Regions from separate parts of the Streptomyces hebeiensis genome, predicted to be linked through region 2. Evidence: riboswitches for the same ligand, from Rfam matches in the RefSeq annotation. Region 2 holds a riboswitch; the other holds the start of a gene.
What was found. A riboswitch is a leader RNA that binds a small molecule or an ion and turns the genes downstream of it on or off. The one in region 2 is predicted to bind glycine.

Region 1: another riboswitch for glycine. It lies ahead of gcvT (glycine cleavage system aminomethyltransferase GcvT); the one in region 2 lies ahead of gcvP (aminomethyl-transferring glycine dehydrogenase).

The regions. Positions count from the first base shown of each region.
Region 1 covers NZ_CM129812.1:5,711,394-5,715,254, forward strand. Annotated here, with positions in the region: gene glyA (serine hydroxymethyltransferase) at 1-594, opposite strand, end outside; gene gcvH (glycine cleavage system protein GcvH) at 728-1,105, opposite strand; gene gcvT (glycine cleavage system aminomethyltransferase GcvT) at 1,297-2,445, opposite strand; glycine riboswitch at 2,661-2,758, opposite strand; gene ACU6P3_RS24560 (AAA family ATPase) at 3,322-3,861, shown strand, end outside.
Region 2 covers NZ_CM129812.1:1,020,604-1,024,464, forward strand. Annotated here, with positions in the region: gene gcvP (aminomethyl-transferring glycine dehydrogenase) at 1-888, opposite strand, end outside; glycine riboswitch at 1,067-1,164, opposite strand; gene ACU6P3_RS04365 (PRC-barrel domain-containing protein) at 1,323-1,721, shown strand; gene ACU6P3_RS04370 (DNA polymerase IV) at 1,616-3,340, opposite strand; gene ACU6P3_RS04375 (MerR family transcriptional regulator) at 3,460-3,861, opposite strand, start outside.

The DNA.
Region 1 (3,861 bases), 4.7 Mb from region 2:
GCCGACCTCGTCCGCGATCCGGCGGAAGGCCGCGAAGTCCAGCTGGCGCGGGTACGCGGACCAGCCGGCGACGATCAGCTTCGGCCGGGACTCCTTGGCGAGGCGCTCGACCTCGGCCATGTCGACCTGGCCGGTCTCGTCGTCCACGTGGTAGGCGACCACGTTGTAGAGCTTGCCGGAGAAGTTGATCTTCATGCCATGGGTCAGATGGCCGCCGTGCGCCAGGTTCAGGCCCATGATCGTGTCACCGGGGGACAGCAGCGCGAACATCGCGGCGGCGTTCGCCTGGGCGCCCGAGTGCGGCTGTACGTTCGCGGCCTCGGCGCCGAAGAGCGCCTTGACGCGGTCGATCGCGATCTTCTCGACGACGTCGACGTGCTCACAGCCACCGTAGTAGCGGCGGCCCGGGTAGCCCTCGGCGTACTTGTTGGTCAGCACGGAGCCCTGCGCCTCCATGACCGCGACCGGAGCGAAGTTCTCCGAGGCGATCATTTCGAGGGTGGACTGCTGACGGTGGAGCTCGGCGTCGACGGCGGCGGCGACGTCGGGGTCGACCTCGTGGAGCGAGGCGGTGAGAAGCGGCTTCGAAGACATCTCAGTCCCTGGGTGTCTGAATGCTGATGCTGATGGGTACCGGGGGCGGTCGCTGCCGCGCCGGGGGCGGTGGGCTGCCGCGGTGGGCTGCCGCGGTCGGCTCTCGTGGCCGGCCGCCGCAGCCCCCTCGCGGTCAGCCGTTGGAGAAGGCCGTGTACTCGTCGGCGGAGAGCAGGTCCTTCGGCTCGTCCGCGACGCGCACCTTGAACAGCCAGCCGCCCTCGAAGGGAGCGGTGTTCACCAGCGACGGATCGTCCACGACGTCCTGGTTCGCCGCGGTGACCTCGCCGGTCACCGGGGAGTACAGGTCGCTGACGGACTTGGTCGACTCCAGCTCGCCGCAGGTCTCACCCGCGGTCACCGTGTCGCCGACCTCCGGGAGCTGGGCGAACACGACATCGCCGAGGGCGTTCGCCGCGAACTCCGTGATACCGACCGTCGCCACGCCGTCCTCGGCGGTCGACAGCCACTCGTGCTCCTTGCTGTAACGCAGCTGCTGGGGGTTGCTCATGACCTGAATTCTCCTGTACGCGGGGGTGTGGTGCGGAATTACGGAACGGCTGTCTCACGAACCGAGACGACGACCGACCTCTCGGCCGGCATCGGCGGCCACGAGGGACACGGCGCCGGCCGCGGGCGTCGTGCGCGTGCACGGCCGCGGTGTCAGCGGTGTCATCGGCCGCGGTGTCATCGGTCGCAGTGTCATGTGCGGCGCTTGTAGAACGGCAGTGCCACGACCTCGTACGGCTCGTGCGAGCCGCGGATGTCGACCGTGACGCCCGCCGTGCCGGGGGCGGCGTGCGCGGCGTCCACGTACGCCATGGCGATCGGCCGGCCCAGCGTGGGGGAGGGGGCGCCGGAGGTGACCACGCCGACGGTCGCGCTGCCGGACATCACGTGGTACCCGGAGCGCGGCACCCGGCGCCCCTCGGCGACCAGGCCGACCAGCTTGCGCGGCGGGGAGACCGCCGCGAGCTCGGCCGCGGTCGCGAGGGCCATCCGGCCGACGAACTCGCCACCGTTCGTCGTCTTCTCGAACTTGACCACCCGGCCGAGGCCCGCGTCGAAGGGGGTGAGGTGGGTGCCCAGCTCGTTCCCGTACAGCGGCATGCCGGCCTCCAGCCGCAGCGTGTCCCGGCAGGAGAGGCCGCAGGGGACCAGGCCCACGCCCTCGCCGGCCTCGGTCAGCGCCCGCCACAGCCGCTCGGCGTGCTCGGGCGCGACGAACAGCTCGAAGCCGTCCTCGCCCGTGTAGCCGGTGCGCGCGATCAGCGCGGGGACGTCCGCGACGGTGCCGGGCAGGCCCGCGTAGTACTTCAGACCGTCCAGGTCGGCGTCGGTGAGCGAGGCCAGGATGCCGGGGGACTCGGGGCCCTGGACGGCCAGCAGCGCGTACGCGTCACGGTCGTCGCGGACCTCGGCGTCGAAGCCGGCCGCGCGCTCGGTCAGCGCGTCGAGCACGGTCTGCGCGTTGGAGGCGTTGGCGACGACCAGGTACCTCTCGTCGCCGAGGCGGTAGACGATCAGGTCGTCCAGGATGCCGCCGTCCTCCTGGCAGATCATGGTGTAGCGGGCCCGGCCGACGGCGAGGGCGCCGATGTTGCCGACCAGCGCGTAGTCGAGGAGCGTGGCGGCGGCGGGGCCGGTGACGGTGATCTCGCCCATGTGGGAGAGGTCGAACAGGCCGGCCCTCGTACGGACCGCCTGGTGCTCGTCCCGCTCGCTGCCGTACCGCAGGGGCATGTCCCAGCCCGCGAAGTCGGTCATGGTCGCGCCCAGCGCGCGGTGCACGGCGTCGAGCGCCGTCCTGCGGGGGGTACGGGGGGTCGGGCTCGGGGGGACAGTGCTCATCGGTGGGGCTCCCAGGGCGTGAGGCGAGAGTCGGGATGACGGGCGACGGGGCGACAGGCTGCGATCGGCCCTCCCCATCTGTCATCGGAACCTGAGAGGTTCGTCACGACCACGGGGACACACGTGGTGTACGCCGGACACGTACACCGTCGCGGGGCGGCGTGACTTGCACCTTGGGTGGGGCCACGAGAGCGCGGCCCGCTTTTCAGATCTGCCTCATCCACGCGGTACGGGGCCTGAGAGATTCAAGGGAGGTACTTGCTCCTTCGGCGCCCGGCGCACACGGCGACCGGGACTCTCCCGCGTGGATTCAAACGGCCGGTATGCAGTTGGCGGGCACATCATCGCATGTGCGGGGACGGAGTGGTGAGGCCGGTGGGAAACGGGCGGAATCCGCCGGTCGGTGAGGGCGGCGCGAGGCGGCGGGCCGCCGGGAACCCGGCGGGAACCACGGACGGCGGGCCGGCGTGTGGAACGGTGCGAGGTGTTCGTGGCGTAGGGGCGCCACGGCCGGAAAGGGTTGTGGCGCATTGCCATTTCTTTACACTTCGGGGGAAGGGTTCTGGGGACCAGGTCGACTGAGCTGACAGGGGGACGGCGATGATGTCGCAGGGGTCCGGCGCGTATGTGACGGAGGCGGGGGCCGGGGAGGGGGCCGAGGCGGAGACGGACGCGGGGGACACAGCGGGCGGGGCGCCGGCGGGTGGCGTCGGTGTGCCGGTGGCCTCCGGGGGATCGGCCGCGCAGGGCGCGAAGGCCGTGCTGTCCGCGCCGCTGCCCGCGCCGTCCGCTGCCGCCTCGTCCGGCGCGGTCCCGTCCGCTGCCCCGGTGTCGTCCGCTGCCGCCTCGTCCGGCGCGGTCCCGTCCGCTGCCCCGGTGTCGTCCGCTGCCGCCTCGTCCGCCGCGGTGCCGTCCGCTGTCGCCTCACCCGCTGCCGTGCCGGGCGGCGCCGGGCGGCCCGAGGGCGTGCCGGCCGTGGTCCGGGACCTGCGCGGAAGCGGGAGCGGACGCGGCGGACGGAACGGACGGGGCGGACGGAGCGGACCGCCCAAGGGACTGGCGTTCGCGCAGGGGGACCTGGTCGTGGTCTCCGGTCTGCCGGGCAGCGGGAAATCGACGCTGATCCGGCGGGCGGCCGAGGGACGTGCCATCGATTCCCAGGACACCAGGGACCGCTGGGAGCGGCGCCTGCCGGCCGTGCTGCCGTACGCGGTCTACCGCCCCCTGGTCCGGATCGCCCACTACGCGAGGCTGTGGCGCGCGCTGCGCTCGGGCGGGAGCGTCGTCGTGCACGACTGCGGCACGCAGTCGTGGGTACGGCGCTGGCTCGCCCGCGAGGCCCGTGCGCGCGGGTCCCGCCTGCACCTCGTCCTGCTGGACGTCCCCGCGGAGGTGGCCCGAGCGGGGCAGCGGGAG
Region 2 (3,861 bases):
CCGTACGGACATGTAGCCGGCGTGCGGTCCACCGAAGCCCATCGGGACGCCGAAGCGCTGGGTGGTGCCGACCGCGATGTCCGCGCCCAGTTCCCCGGGCGGGGTGAGGAGCGTCAGCGCCAGCAGATCGGCGGCGACGGTGACCACCGCGCCGAGTTCGTGGGCCCGTTCGATCACGGGCCCGAGGTCCCGGACGGCCCCGGAGGCGCCCGGGTACTGGAGCAGGACTCCGAAGACGCCGCGCTCGGCCACCTCGGCCGGGATGCCCTCGCTCAGATCGGCGACCACGACCTCGACGCCGGTCGGTTCGGCCCGGGTCTCGACGACGGCGATTGTCTGCGGCAGGGCGTCGGCGTCCACCAGGAACACCCCGTCCTTGACCTTGCCGACGCGGCGCGACAGCGCCATCGCCTCGGCCGCCGCCGTGCTCTCGTCGAGCAGTGAGGCGCTCGAGGTCGGCAGCCCGGTCAGCTCGGCGACGACGGTCTGGAAGTTGAGCAGCGCCTCCAGCCGGCCCTGGGAGATCTCCGGCTGGTACGGCGTGTACGCGGTGTACCAGGCCGGGTTCTCCAGCACGTTGCGCAGGATCACGGGCGGGGTGAAGGTGCCGTAGTAGCCGAGCCCGATCATCGACGTCCGCACCTCGTTGCGGTCCGCCAGCGACCGCAACTCGGCCAGCACCTCCGGCTCGGTACGGGAACCGGGCAGCCGCAGCGCCTCCACGCTCTTGATGGCGTCGGGCACGGCGGCGTCGGTCAGCTCGTCGAGCGAGCCGTAGCCGACCTGCGCCAGCATCTTCGCCCGCGCCTCCGCGTCGGGCCCGATGTGGCGCTGCTCGAAGGGTGTGCCCCGCTCCAGCTCGGCGAGCGGAATGCGACGGTCGGTCATGGAGAGGCCTCCTGGTCTGTCACGACCTGCGAGAGGCACCCGCGCGAACGGGCACCCGGACGGCCTCCCCCTCTGTCATCTCGACCTGAGAGCTTCACCGGCCCGCCGCACACGGTCCGGCTTTCACCGTCGGTGAGAGCGGGAGCCGTCCGACGCCCGCCCTGCTTTCCAGAGTGACCTCGTCCATGCGGTACGGGTGCCTGAGAGATTCCGGGGAGGATTTGCTCCTTCGGCGCCCCCGGCCATCTCTCCGGAGGACTCTCCCGCATGGGGTCAGCAGCCGACTGCCAGCCTACCAGCGCGGTGTTACAGGCGGCTTTCGAGTGGCCGACGTCCGAAATCTGCACTTTGGTATTCCGTAGCGACCAGTGCGACCAACGCGACCGGTGCGACCGGTGCGACCGGTGCGACCGGTGCGACCGAAGGGAACGACGGTGGAAACCGACATCGATCCGCGCAGCCTGATAGGGCGCAAGGCATTCGACCGGGACGGCCGCAAGATCGGCACGGTGGACGAGGTGTATCTGGACGACGCGACCGGTGTCCCCGAATGGGCGGCCGTCCGCACGGGAATCTTCAGCCGCGACGCCTTCGTCCCCCTCGCGCCCAGCACACTGCTGGACGGCGGGCTGCGCGTCCCCTTCGGCCGCGCCCTGATCAGGGACGCGCCCGACTTCGGCGTAGGGCGTCACCTCTCACCCGAGCAGGAGCTGGAGCTCTACCGCCACTACGGACTCCCCCTCCCCGCTCCGGAGCCGGCCGACCCGCCCGCCTCCCTGTCGGACCGTGACGCGGAGCGCGGCTTCGGGCGCATCGCCGACCAGGACGACTGACCCTCGGCAGGCCCCGCCGCACCGCCCACCGTCGCGTCGTCCCGTGTACCGCCCCCGGCCCTTCCCTCCGGTCCAGGCCCCCCTTCCGCCCCGTCCCCGGTCCCTTCTCGGTCGTTCCCCTCGCCCGTCACGGCCGCGTCCGCGTCGGCCGGCCCCACAACCGCGCCCGCCACCGCCCCCGGTATGAGGGGCAGCGGATCGGAGAGTTCGAGATCGGGGTCGTCGACCCAGAAGGTGCGCACCCGCCCGGGCGCGGAGCCCGGTTCCTCGAACCGTACGGTCACCCTCCCCAGCCCGCTGCCCTGCACCCAGCCCGCCCCGAACGCCGCGTGGCGCACGTCGTGACCGGCGGGGAAGCGCCGCTGCCCGGGCCCGTCCACGGCGTCGGCCGACGCCGGTCCCGCCACGACCGCCGGTCGGTCATCCGCCGTGCCCCCCGCTTCCCCGCCTCCGGTGTCCCCGCCTCCCGCCGCCAGGTCCGCCGGCGGCACCGGGGCGCCGCCCCCAACGACGCTCCCCTCGCCGACTCCGCCGACGGGAGCGTCGGCCGCCGCCTGGGCGAAGAGGTCCTCCTGCGTGTAGTCGGCCAGCCCCGTCACGCCCACCCCCAGCAGCCGCACGCCGCCGGTGGTGTCCACCCCCTCCAGCAGCCGCGCCGCCGCCTCACGCACCACGACCGGGTCGTCCGTGGGCCCGCGCAGCGTGTCCGACCGCGTCAGCGTCGAGAAGTCGTACCGCCGGACCTTGAGGACCACCGTCCGCCCGGACCGCCCCGCGTCCCGCAGGCGCCCCACGCACCGCTCCGCGAGCCGCTCCACCTCGGCGCGCACCCGGACCCGGTCGTGCAGGTCGACGTCGAAGGTGTCCTCCACCGACACGGACTTGGCGTCACGCTCGGAGACCACCGGCCGGTCGTCATGGCCCCGCGCCATCCGGTACAGCGACGCTCCGTGCGCCTTGCCCAGCAGCCGTACGAGCTCGTCCTCACCCGCCTCGGCCAGATCCGCGACCGTCGTCATCCCTGCCCTGCGCAGGTGCTCACCCGTCGCCGGTCCCACCCCGGGCAGGGTCCGGACCGGCATGGGTCCCAGCATCTCCCGCTCGGAGCCGGGCGGGATGATGACCAGACCGTCGGGCTTGGCCTGCTCGGAGCCGATCTTGGCGAGCATCTTGGACCCCGCCAGCCCCACCGACCCGGCCAGCCCGGTGGCCGCCCTGATGTCCGCGCGCAGCCGCTCACCCGTCGCGCGCGCCGAGGCGGTGTCGTCCGCCGCGCCGCCCGCCTCCAGGTCCACGAACGCCTCGTCCAGGCTCAACGGCTCCACCAGCGGGGAAAGCCTGCTCAGCAGCTCCATCACCTGGTCGCTGACCTCGCGATAGAGCCGGAAGCGGGGGGTGAGGAAAGCCGCGTTCGGCGCCAGCCGCCGCGCCTGGGCCATGGGCATGGCCGAGTGCACCCCGAACCGCCGCGCCTCGTACGACGCCGTCGAGACCACCCCGCGCGGACCGAGCCCGCCGACGATCACCGGTTTTCCGCGCAGACTGGGCTTGGCCGCCTGCTCCGCCGCGGCGTAGAAGGCGTCCATGTCCAGATGCAGGATCGTCGGTGCGGTTCTCACACTGCCGATCGTCCCTCACGCCACTGACATTCGGCTTCCGCCGTCCGGGCCGGGGTGCCCGGTACGTCCGGGGTGGCCCCACGTCCGCCACGAACCGAGCCCCGAAAAGAGGCGCGCGGTCAGACCGCTCGGTCTCGGCGGCGCCTGGCCAGTTCGTCCGCCGGGTTGTTCCCGATCAGCGTCTCGCCGGTGTCGACCCGCTCCCCGTGCAACTGCGAGAGCGCGGCCTCCACGTCCCGCCACACGACCCCCACGGCGATCCCGAAGACCCCCTGGCCCCCTTGGAGCAGGCTGACCACCTCGTCGGGAGAGGTGCACTCGTGGACGGTCGCGCCGTCGCTCATCAACGTCATCCGCTCCAGATCCTGGAACCCCCGCGCGCGCAAGTGCTGGACCGCGGCCCTGATGTTCTGCAGGGCGACCCCGGTGTCCAGGAACCGCTTCACGATCTTGAGGACGACGACGTCCCGGAAGCTGTACAGGCGCTGCGTGCCCGAACCGTAGGCCGGCCGGACACTCGG